3 regions of the Bradyrhizobium sp. LA6.8 genome follow, and region 2 is predicted to be linked to each of the others. Evidence: predicted binding sites of a transcription regulator. Region 2 holds the regulator's gene; each other region holds the start of a gene.

Region 1 (4,023 bases), on a different contig from region 2:
GGCGAAGTCGGCGGACGCATTGACGATGTCGCGGACCTCGGCGTCGATCGCCTTGAGATCGGCCTCGCTAACCTTGGCCGCGAGCAGGCGGTTGCGCACCTGCTCGATCGGGTCCTGGTCGTGGCGGACTTTTTCGACCTCTTCGCGCGTTCTGTACTTGGCGGGGTCGGACATCGAGTGGCCGCGATAGCGGTAGGTCTGCATCTCCAGGATGAAGGGGCCCTTGCCGGCACGGCACCAGGCCGCCGCCTCCTCGCCCGCGGCCTTCACGGCGCGGACGTCCATGCCGTCGACTTGCATGCCGGGGATGTTGAAGGACGCGCCGCGCTTGGAGAAATCCTGCTGCGCCGAAGCACGCGACACCGAGGTGCCCATGGCGTAGCGGTTGTTCTCGATGACGTAGATCACCGGCAGCTTCCAGAGCTCCGCCATGTTGAAGCTCTCATAGACCTGGCCCTGGTTGGCCGCGCCGTCGCCGAAATAGGTGACGCTGACATTGTCGTTACCACGATAGTGGTTGGCGAAGGCCAGACCCGTGCCGAGCGAGACCTGGGCGCCGACGATGCCGTGGCCGCCGTAGAAGTGCTTCTCCTTGCTGAACATGTGCATGGAGCCGCCCTTGCCCTTGGAATAGCCGCCGCGCCGGCCGGTGAGCTCGGCCATAACGCCGTTGGCCTCCATGCCGGTGGCGAGCATATGACCGTGGTCGCGATAGCCGGTGATGACCTGATCGCCCTGCTTCAGGGCCATCTGCATGCCGACCACCACGGCCTCCTGGCCGATATAGAGGTGGCAGAAGCCGCCGATCGCGCCCATGCCGTAGAGCTGGCCGGCCTTTTCCTCGAACCGCCGGATCAGGAGCATGTCGCGGAGCGCTTTGAGCTCCTGCTCTCTGGTGAATTCCGGGGGCGAACCGCCGTCGGTCTTGTCCTGTGGAGTGCTTGCGGCGGCTTTCTTGGGTGCGGCCATGGGAATTCCGGGTCAGAGAAAACTTCAGCCCTCTCTAACCCAAGTCAAACGCCCTTGGAAAGGACCGCGGCGGCATGGCGCGACTTTCATTATGCCGCACTGCAACGTGACCGAAACTTTGCAAAACCTTTGGCGCCGATCGGGCAACTTTAGCTCACCGGTCAGCGAAGGGAACGTGAGCAGCCAACGCAGAGAAATCGGACACGCTGTCTTGTATCCGAAATCCCACGCGCGTCCGATTCGCCGTGCCAGCCTTACCAGCCCAACTCGCGCAAATAGGCCGCACGGGCGGCAACGCCGGTATGCGTGAAGTCGCTGAAGACCCCATCGACGCCGAGCCGGTAGAATTTGAGATATTCAAGGCTCGGGTCGCCGCGATAATCGGCGGCAAGATACTTCTTCTCGTTCCGAAACGTGAAGACATGGACGAAAAGACCGAGCTTGTGCGCGTCCGCGACAAGGCTGGTCGCGTCCTGCGTCGAAGCCTCCGGCGTCGATCCCTTATAGGGCGTGCCATCGGCGTTGCTGTCCTTCCACGGCGCGATCTTGAGCGGAACGATATAGGCCTTCCAGGGACCGATGCCCTCGGCATAGGTCTTGATCTCGGCAAGCCCCTCGGGCTTCAGTATCGCATCGTACAAGCGCGCCTCGCCCGCAACCGTCCAGTCGAACGGGCGCGAATTCGTGATGTTGTTGAGGAGAACCTTGCCGGTTTTGAAGTCGATTCCGTTGCCGTCGACGAGTTGGACCTGCCGCGTCTGAAGGCCGTGGCTGCGCATATATTTCAGGCTGCCGGGTTCGAAGCTCTGGACCAGGATGGGAGCGTCCTTGGTGTTGAGGCCGTTATCCCCGATGATCTTGATCAGGGCATCCTCGAGCGGATGGCTGCCGGCCGCGCCGCAGCCATTGGCGATCGCCTGGGCATTGTTCCAGGTCGGGTTCTTGGTTTCGGGATAGACGAGGATGGTCCGCCCAGTCTCCTTGCTCTTGACCTTGGCGATGTCGATGACGTCCTGGAAGCTGATGATCGGGAGCTTGCCGTTGAAGACTTTCGGCCGCTCGTTGGCCGCGTCATAGGTGGTGCCGCCGATCCATTGCTTCAGCTCGGCCATGGTGAAATCGCTGATCGACCAATCGTTGGTATGATCCTCGCCGTCCACGATCAGCGACTTCAGCACCGATTTGGGATCGGCCGGGTCGCTCAGATCCGTCAGGTAGTCGGCAGGCACGCCGGTGGCCGACGGGGCCTTGACGCGCACACCGGGCACGGTGCGCTTGCGGGCGGCGACGGCCGCATTGGTCTTCGCCACCTCGGCAATGTTGGTGTTGTCGCTCAGCCAGGGGTTATGACGCACGACCAGAACGCAATCCTTGGTCAGGTGCAAATCCTCTTCGAGTGCATCGGTCCCGAGCGCCGCGGCGAGGTCGTACGACGCCTCGGTCTCTTCAGGTACCAGGCCCGGCAGGCCGCGATGTCCAAGGACCAGTGGCGCCTTTCCATCGACGGTCAGAAAGGGCTTGGCACCAGCTGGCGCCGGGCCGGACTGTGCAAAGGCCATCGACAGCGGCAGCACCGCCGCGCCGAACAACATCGCTGCGACACCCATTGTCCGTCCTGAACGACTGTTCCGCATCACCAAGCCTCCGTCTTTGCCCGGCATCGCTTCGAATGCGCAGGCGCCGAACCGAATGCGGTCGGCGCTGTCGTATTGTCTCAAGACTCTGACAGACGGATGACGACGGAGAGGGCAGCGCAAGATTGCGCCGCCCTCTCCTGCCCCATCAGATCTTGCCCAATCAGATCTTGCCCGATCAGAAGAAGCCAAGCTTCTTCGGGCTGTAGCTGACCAGGAGATTCTTGGTTTGCTGGTAGTGATCGAGCATCATCTTGTGGGTCTCGCGACCGACGCCCGACTGCTTGTAGCCGCCGAACGCGGCATGCGCAGGATACGCATGGTAGCAGTTGGTCCAGACCCGGCCGGCCTGGATGGCCCGGCCGAAGCGGTAGCAGCGGTTGGCATCGCGACTCCAGACGCCGGCTCCCAGGCCATAGAGCGTGTCGTTGGCGATCGCGAGCGCTTCGTCATCGGTCTTGAAGGTCGTGACCGAGACGACGGGACCAAAGATCTCCTCCTGGAAGATTCGCATCTTGTTGTGGCCCTCGAACACCGTCGGCTGGACGTAGAAGCCGCCGGAAAGATCGCCGCCGAGCTCGGCACGACCGCCGCCGGCCAGCACCTTGGCGCCCTCCTGCTTGCCGATGTCGATATAGGAGAGGATCTTGGCGAGCTGCTCGCTAGATGCCTGCGCGCCGATCATGGTGTCGGCCGCACGCGGGTCGCCCTGCTTGATCGCGGCGACGCGCTTCAGCGCCCGCTCCATGAAGCGGTCGTAGATGTCGGCGTGGACAATCGCCCGGCTCGGACAGGTGCAGACCTCGCCCTGGTTCAGCGCAAACATCACAAAACCTTCGATCGCCTTGTCGAAGAAGTCGTCGTCCTCGGCGGTGACGTCGTTGAAGAAGATGTTCGGCGACTTGCCGCCGAGCTCCAGCGTGACCGGGATCAGGTTCTGGCTGGCATATTGCATGATCAGCCGGCCCGTCGTGGTCTCGCCGGTGAAGGCGATTTTCGCGATCCGCGGGCTGGACGCGAGCGGCTTGCCGGCTTCGAGGCCAAAGCCGTTGACGATGTTGAGGACGCCGGGCGGCAGGAGATCGCCGATGATCTCGGCCCAGACCATGATCGAGGCCGGCGTCTGCTCGGCGGGCTTGAGCACGACACAATTACCAGCGGCGAGCGCCGGCGCGAGCTTCCAGCACGCCATCAGCAGCGGAAAGTTCCAGGGGATGATCTGGCCGACCACGCCGAGCGGTTCGTGGAAATGATAGGCGATGGTGTCGTGGTCGATCTCGCCGATCGAGCCTTCCTGTGCGCGCACCACGCCGGCGAAATAGCGGAAATGATCGATCGCGAGTGGCAGGTCGGCGGCGCGGGTCTCGCGGATCGGCTTGCCGTTGTCCCAGGTCTCGGCAATCGCAAGGCGCTCCAGATT
Region 2 (4,023 bases):
CGAGAAGATCTCGAAGTCCGAGATGGACGACCGCGTCGAGAAGGCGCTGCGCGGCGGCGCGCTGTGGAACGAGGTCAAGGACAAGCTCAACGCCTCCGGCCTGTCGCTCTCCGGCGGCCAGCAGCAGCGCCTCTGCATCGCCCGCACGGTCGCGGTGCGGCCCGAGGTGATCTTGTTCGACGAACCCTGCTCGGCGCTCGACCCGATCTCGACCGCCAAGGTCGAGGAGCTGATCCAGGAGCTGTCCGAGAACTACACGATCGCGATCGTCACCCACAACATGCAGCAGGCGGCGCGCGTCTCCGACAAGACCGCTTTCATGTATCTCGGCGAGCTGATCGAGTTCGACGACACCAGCAAGATCTTCACGTCGCCGACCGACCGGCGCACGCAGGATTACATCACCGGCCGGTTCGGCTGAGGAGACGGAACATGGGTTCTGAACATACCGCAAAGGCCTTCGACACCGACCTCCAGGAGCTCACGCGCCTGGTCGCCGAGATGGGCGGCATCGCCGAGCGCATGATCGTCGATTCCGTCGACGCGCTGATCCGCCGCGACGTCGCGCTCGGCCAGCGCGTCGTGACCATCGACGCCGAGCTCGACGCGCTCCAGAAGAAGATCGAGGAGCGCGCCGTTCTCACCATTGCGCGCCGCCAGCCGATGGCGGTGGATCTGCGCGAGATCGTCGGCGCCATGCGCGTCGCGACCGATCTCGAGCGGATCGGCGACCTCGCCAAGAACATGGGCAAGCGCGTCGCGGCGCTGGAGACGGATTTCCATCCGCTCAAGCTGTTCCGCGGCCTGGAGCACATGACCGACCTCGTGCAGCAGCAGGTCAAGTCGGTGCTGGACGCCTATGCCGCGCACGATCTGCCGGCGGCAATGGCGGTGTGGAAGGGCGACGAGGAAGTCGACGCCATCTGCACCTCGCTGTTCCGCGAGCTCCTCACCTACATGATGGAGGATCCGCGCAACATCTCGTTCTGCATCCATCTGATGTTCTGCGCCAAGAACATCGAGCGCATCGGTGACCACGCCACCAACATCGCCGAGACCGTGTTCTACATGATCGAGGGCCAGGCGATCACTGACAAGCGGCCGAAGGGCGACATGACGACCTTCGCCACGACGGTCCCGAACACTTAAGGAGCGACGAACACCATGGGCGCACGCATTATGGTGGTTGAGGACGAGGAAGCTCTCACCGAGCTTCTCCGCTACAACCTCGAAGGCGACGGCTATGACGTCGAGACGGTGATGCGCGGCGACGATGCCGACACCCGCCTCAAGGAGCACATCCCCGATTTGATCGTGCTCGACTGGATGCTGCCGGGCCTCTCCGGCATCGAGCTGTGCCGGCGGCTGCGCACCCGGCCCGAGACCAAGCAGCTCCCGATCATCATGCTCACCGCGCGCGGCGAGGAGAGCGAGCGGGTGCGGGGCCTTGCGACCGGCGCCGACGACTACATCGTCAAGCCGTTCTCGGTGCCGGAGCTGCTGGCACGCGTGAAGGGCCTGCTCAGGCGCGCCAGCCCGGAGCGGCTCGCCACCGTGCTCGCCTATGGCGACATCGAGCTTGACCGCGACAAGCGTCGCGTGGCGCGTTCGGGCCGGCCGATCGATCTCGGCCCGACCGAATATCGCCTGCTGGAGTTCTTCCTGGAGCATCCCGGCCGCGTGTTCTCGCGCGAGCAGCTGCTCGACAGCGTCTGGGGCCGTGACATCTACATCGACGAGCGCACCGTCGACGTCCATATCGGCCGCCTGCGCAAGCTGCTCAATCTCGGCCGCGAGCAGGACCCGATCCGCACCGTCCGCGGCGCGGGCTACGCACTGGACGATCGCTTTGCGAAGGCGGAGCAGGCGTAAGCTCGGTGAGCTGCGGCCACAGTCTCGGTGTCGTCCCGGACAAGCGTAAGCGCGGGTCCGGGACACCCACCGCGAGTGATTATTGTGCCAAAAGGTAACTCCGAGTCCCCGTAGCCACATCTTGCGGTGGTTAAGGGTCCCGGATCTGCGCGCGTTTGAGGCGCGCTTGTCCGGAACGACATCGGATTTGTTGAGCCGCCATCGTGTGACGGCTCCTTTCCGAGCTCAGAACGACCTCAGCGCGGACCCGGCTTCACCGGCGCGCGCCGGCGATCGGCCGCGGGCTGATACGCCACGCGCGAGTGCTGAGCGCAGTAGGGCAGGCCGGAGAGCGCCTTGCCGCCGCAGAAGAAGAAATCCGGGCTCGAGGGATCGCCGACCGGCCAGTGGCAGGTGGCCTCGTTCAGCTCCAGCAGCGACAGCCGCTGGCTCATCGGCACGACGTTGTCGTAGGTGACCGGTTCGGCCTCGACCTCGACTTCGAAGGCCTGCGCCAGCGCGGTGTTGCCGCGCGCGATCGGGCGTGTCACCCGCATCATGTGCTGGGCGGGGCGCGCCTTGCGCGGCCGCGGCGCTGCCGACGAAGGGCTCTTGGCGCGGCCCGACAGGCCGAGCCGGTGCACTTTGCCGATCACGGCATTGCGGGTCACATTGCCGAGTTCAGCGGCGATCTGGCTGGCCGAAAGTCCGGCCTCCCAGAGCTTTTTCAGCTGCTCGACGCGATCATCCGACCAGGTCAAAACGGTCATTGCACCCTTTCCTTCGCCGGCGCCTGCCATCCTGGCGGCCGCACGGCGAATGCCTAAGCTTCGAAAAACCCGTGCCGCCAGAATCCCTTAAGGCTCGCCGGGCGCACCAGATGCGCCCGAACGCTTACGCCGGTACATGAGGACTTAGAGGATCAGAACTGCTGCACGAGATGTCGTATCTGACAAGCCAAACGCTACAATATGGCGTGACTCACGCGCAAGAGTCCGCCGACTCGCTTCCACATGTTCCGTGGCGGAAATACGCAAAATCGCCACCGCAAGACTACGGATTCTGCGTTTCGCGAGGCTTTCCGGGCGGCATTGACACCGGTTTCACCAGGCATAAGATAGTCTCGCGTGCCGCCCTTAAAAGGCGGCACGTTTCGTTTTCCGGGCCGGTCAATGGTGCGTTGCGCAATGCACGCTCACACCGTCCGCAACATTCAAGTGATCGTCATGACTAACAGCGCAGCGCCGCATTTGCTCCCCGTTTTCGCCAGGTCCGACCTCGGTTTCGAGCGCGGCGAAGGCTGCTGGCTGATTGCGACCAATGGCGACCGCTATCTCGATTTCACCTCGGGCGTGGCGGTGAATGCGCTCGGCCATGCTCATCCTGCGTTGGTCAAGGCGTTGCAGGAGCAGGCCACCAAACTCTGGCACATGTCGAACCTGTTCCAGAGCCCGGACGGCGAGAAGCTTGCCGCGCGTCTGTGCAATGAAAGCTTCGCGGACTTCGTGTTCTTCTGCAATTCCGGCGCCGAAGCGCTGGAAGGTGTGATCAAGCTGGTCCGCCATCATCACTTCTCCAAGGGTCATCCGGAACGTTACCGCATCATCACCTTCGAAGGCGCCTTCCACGGCCGCACGCTGGCAACGCTCGCCGCGACCGGTTCGGCAAAATATCTCGAGGGGTTCGGCCCGCCGATGGACGGCTTCGACCAGGTCCCGCATGGCGATATCGAAGCCGTCAAGAAGGCGATCGGTCCGCAGACCGCCGGCATCCTGATCGAGCCGATCCAGGGCGAGGGTGGCGTGCGTTCGGCAACGCCCGCCTTCCTGAGGGCGTTGCGCCAGCTCTGCGACGAGAAGGGCCTGCTGCTCGCGTTCGACGAGGTGCAGACCGGCATGGGCCGCACCGGCGATCTGTTCGCGCATCGCCGCACCGGCGTCACGCCTGACGTGATGTCGCTGGCCAAAGCGCTCGGTGGCGGCTTCCCGATCGGCGCGGTGCTGGCGACCGCGGACGCGGCTGCCGGCATGGGGCCCGGCTCGCACGGCTCGACCTTCGGCGGCAATCCGCTCGCGATCTCGGCTGCCAACGCCGTCCTCGACGTCATGCTCAAGCCCGGCTTCTTCGATCACGTGCAGAAGATGTCGCTGCTGCTCAAGCAGAAGCTCGCCT
Region 3 (4,023 bases), on a different contig from region 2:
TCGAGATCGCCGGCCTCGATCAAATCGGGCTTGCCGATGCCGGCCGCCAGCATCGCAAGATAGGCGGCGGCGCCCGAATTCGACTGCGTCGCCGACGTCATCAGGAATTTCAGCTTGCCGCCCTCGACGGCCGCGAGGATGTCCTTGGCCGTCACCTTGGCGCCGATCCAGCCCAGTGCCTGCGCCTTGGACCGGCGCACGCCGAGAATGACCGGCATCTGCACGATCGACTTGACCATCTTCACGCGCCGCGTCGTGTCGAACATGTCGATCCAGATCGAGGCGGCCGGCCAGACGGCGTCGGCGCCGGGATCGCCGGCCTTCAGTGCGAGCGCGATGTCGAGCGAGCCCTGATAGCGCATGGTGCAGGTCGCGCTACGCGACTTGCAGAACTCCTGCACCAGCGGCTCGAGGATGTCGTTCTCCGAGCCCGAGAGAATTGTGAATTGCGGCCCCGGGCCGCCGCAGCCCGACAGCAGCGCGGCCATCAGCGGCACGGCCGCAAGCAGCACCAGCGGGCGCCGCAGGAAACGGAAAGTTCTCATGCGCGTGCCTTCATGCCGCAGTTCTTATGCAGACGCTTCATCGAGAAACCGTTGCGTGAGGCTCATCAAGGCGTGGCCTTGGAGATCGCGGACTTCAATTCGTCCGTCAGCTCTGCCATCCGATGCTCGATCTCGGCGCGCTTGTTGCGGCCCTCTTGCTGCACCGAGAGCACGCCCGCAATGGTGTCGATCAAATCCCGGTTGGTCTTCTCCAGGGTCTGGATGTCAACGATGCCGCGCTGCGACTGCTTCTCGATCTCGATCGCCTGGGTCTTCATCATCTCGGACGCCTGGCGCATCATCTCGTTGGTCGCGTCCGTGATGGTCTTCTGCAGCTCCAGCGCCGATTTCTGCCGGTTCAGGCCGAGCAGCAGGATCATTTTCTGCTTCCACACCGGGATCGTCAGCTCGGTGGTGGCCTGCAAATTCTCGATCAGCGTCTCGTCGCCGGACTGAACGATGCGGATCTGCGGCAGCTGCTGGATGCCGATCTGGCGCGCCTGCTGGAGATAGAAGACGCGCTTCTCCAGCCGGTCGAGCGCCTGGACCGCGTCCTGATAGGTTTGCGCGGCGAGCATGGCGTCGCTGCCGGCAGCTTGCGCTTTCGCGCTCCGCTCCATCTCGATGAGCTTGCCGCCGCGGAACTCTTCGGTGAAGGCCTTGCCGGCGGCGATATGGGCATCGAGCTGGCCGAGCGCGCCTCTTGTCTGTTCGTAGAGGTCGTCGAGCAGGGCGATGTCGCGGCGCAGGACTTCCTTGTTGCGGTCGAGATCGACGCAGACCCTGTCGATCTGCGAGGCGACGTCGTTGAACTGTTCGGTGAAGCGGCGCAGCCGCGCCTCGGCCGACGAGAACAGGCGGGTGAGAAACCCCTTGTCCTTGAGATCGGCCGGATCGAGCCCGCGTGCCTTGCCGAGGATGTCGGTCAGGAGCTTGCCGGTGGCGCCGAGCTCACGGTTCTGGGTCTGGGCGAGAATGCGGTCGGCGAATTCGACCACCGAGCGCTGCGCGCGCTCGCCGAACGTCACGAGGCGCGACCGGTCCGAAATGTCGATCTCGGACTTGATGCGTGCGACCACAGAGGCATCCGTCGGTAACGCCGGGACATTGATCGTTTCGCTCACCACTTGCTCCTTGTTCTGCACGGTCATGCATAGCATGCCGACGAGACAGGCAGGTAACCCCAGGTCGTATGACAGATTGATGACAGCCTGTGGATTGGTCGGTCGCGAGGCTTTCCGAGTTCGGGGCAGGGGCAAGATTTCCCATGGAATTCATATCTCTATGGGCCCGTGGGGCGGCCGGGCTGGTGAGCAGGGGCGATGTTTCCGTTGATGGCGATCGCGGCGCGTGTCGCGGCGATTGACGGCCAGCAATCCGACGCATTGAATCGACCGTCTGAACGATAACAAGGCAGCAGGGATGGAAACGATGGCGCGCAGGATTGCGAAGCTGAGTGTGTGGCTTGCCGGCGCCGTGGCCGCGATGAGCGCGAGCAGCGCGTTCGCCGCGACGCTGGCGGAGGATGCGGACACGGTCTGCAAAGGGCTCATCGGCGGCGCCGATGCCGTGAAGATCGATTCCGCGACATTGCTGGCGCCGACACAACTGGCTGTTGCCGAACGCGGGCCGACCCCGTCGGGGCGCGTCACGCCCGCCAATCCCGCCTTCTGCAAGGTGCTCGGCCATATCGACCCCATTGATCCCAAGGCGCCGCCGATCAAATTCCAGGTCAACCTCCCCGTCGAATGGAATGGGCGCTCCGTCCAGTATGGCGGTGGCGGCTTTAACGGCGTGCTGATCACCGGCCTTGGGCTGCCGCCGGCCCATCCGTTCGACAAGCCGTCGCCGCTGGCGCGCGGTTTTGTCACCTACGGCACCGATTCCGGCCATGAGTCCAGGCCGGGCGAGCCGCCGCAGGTCTTCGCACTCAACGACGAAGCCTTCGAGAATTTCGCTCATCGCGCCTACAAGAAGGTGCGGGACGCAGCGGTCGCGCTGATGGAGCGCGCCTACGGCAAGAAGCCGGGAAAAATATACTTCATGGGCTCGTCCGAGGGCGGCCGCGAAGGCCTCACCATGGCGCAGCGTTACCCCGACGATTTCGACGGCATCTTCGCCCGCGTGCCCGTGATCAACTGGGTCGGCCTGCAGCATGCCGGTACGCGCTCGGGCCTTGTGACCATGGGCGAGGGCTGGATCAATCCGGCGCAGGTCAAGCTCTTTGCCGATGCGGTGCGCACTGCCTGCGACAAGGCCGACGGCTCCGATAAGACGCTGGTGCACGATCCCGTGGCCTGCAAGGCCGTGTTCAAGGTCGAGACGTTGCGCTGCGAGGCCGGCAAGGCCGGCGATCAGTGCTTGACCGAGGCGCAGATCAAGGCAGTCAGCACGCTGCATGGGACCTACAAATTCCCGTTCGTGCTCGCCAATGACCTCGATGACTATCCGGGCTGGGGCGTCTCGGGCGAAGACACGCCGGCGATCGGTCCGACCGGCGGCTGGTCCGCGTGGTGGCTCGGCAGCGCGCCGCCGGCGCAGCCGCCCGCACCCAACAACGGCATCGCCTGGATCTACGGCGCCGGCGGCATTCAATATGTGTTCGCGCGTGATCCCAAGCTCGACGTCACCACCTACAAGGTGGAGGACCACAAGGCGCGGCTGATTGAGGTCTCGAGCCTGATGGATTCAACCGACCCCGATCTCGGCCGTTTTCGCGGCCGCGGCGGCCGGCTGATCATGCTCGAACACATGGCGGACTATGCGCAGAGCCCCTATGCCGGCATCCGCTATTTCGAGAGCGTCGAGCGCAAGCTCGGCAAGGCCGAGACGGCGGAATTCGCGCGGCTCTACACCGCGCCCGGCGTCGACCATGTCGGCTCCGGCGCGCCGGCCAATGTCGACATGCTGAGCGCGTTGGTCGACTGGGTCGAGAAGGGCAAGGCGCCCGGCGATCTGGAGGTCTCTGAGCAAAAGGTCGAGGCGCCGTCATTTGCCGTGTTGCGCGCGATGCCGCTGTGCCGCTGGCCGTCCTGGCCGCGTTACAAGAGCGGCCCGGTCACGGAGGCGTCCAGCTTCACCTGCGCGCCGTGAGGCGGCTCTTCACCTCTCCCCGCTTGCGGGGAGAGGTCGGATCGCTCTTGCGATCCGGGTGAGGGGGTACAGGTCCCCCGACGATCTCACGTGTGGAGAGAGGCCCCTCACCCCGACCTCTCCTCGTAGGGACGGGGAGAGGGGGAAGAAGAGCCTAATGCGCCGGCCCACCGGCCGCCTTCACGCGCTGGGTCAGCACCACCGCGATCGCGGCGATCACCAGCACGATACCGATCACCGCAAACGCATCGGAATAGCCCATCACCAGCGCCTGGCGTTTCACCGTCTTGCCGAGCGCGATGATGGCCTGCTCGCGCGCGGCGTGGGGGTCGGGCACGCCGTGGGCCATGAAGTAATCCGTCATCTGCGCGATGCGGGTGCGGAC

The links. Region 2 encodes PhoB, which activates phosphate uptake and scavenging genes when phosphate is short. Its sites were predicted from a motif close to TGTCATNNANCTGTCAT; they were not measured.
Positions count from the first base shown of each region.
Region 1: a site for PhoB is predicted at 2,692-2,708, ahead of ABIA90_RS16140 (glycerophosphodiester phosphodiesterase family protein). Genes of this name have one in related genera too.
Region 3: a site for PhoB is predicted at 1,738-1,754, ahead of ABIA90_RS38125 (toxic anion resistance protein). Genes of this name have one in related genera too.

Region 1 covers NZ_JBEPQQ010000003.1:523,444-527,466, forward strand. Annotated here, with positions in the region: gene pdhA (pyruvate dehydrogenase (acetyl-transferring) E1 component subunit alpha) at 1-969, opposite strand, end outside; gene ABIA90_RS16140 (glycerophosphodiester phosphodiesterase family protein) at 1,224-2,576, opposite strand; gene adh (aldehyde dehydrogenase) at 2,782-4,023, opposite strand, start outside.
Region 2 covers NZ_JBEPQQ010000016.1:49,671-53,693, reverse strand. Annotated here, with positions in the region: gene pstB (phosphate ABC transporter ATP-binding protein PstB) at 1-421, shown strand, start outside; gene phoU (phosphate signaling complex protein PhoU) at 433-1,149, shown strand; gene phoB (phosphate regulon transcriptional regulator PhoB) at 1,165-1,872, shown strand; gene ABIA90_RS43585 (GcrA family cell cycle regulator) at 2,109-2,621, opposite strand; gene ABIA90_RS43580 (aspartate aminotransferase family protein) at 3,078-4,023, shown strand, end outside.
Region 3 covers NZ_JBEPQQ010000011.1:93,934-97,956, forward strand. Annotated here, with positions in the region: gene ABIA90_RS38120 (substrate-binding domain-containing protein) at 1-545, opposite strand, end outside; gene ABIA90_RS38125 (toxic anion resistance protein) at 611-1,669, opposite strand; gene ABIA90_RS38130 (tannase/feruloyl esterase family alpha/beta hydrolase) at 1,977-3,638, shown strand; gene ABIA90_RS38135 (MDR family MFS transporter) at 3,793-4,023, opposite strand, start outside.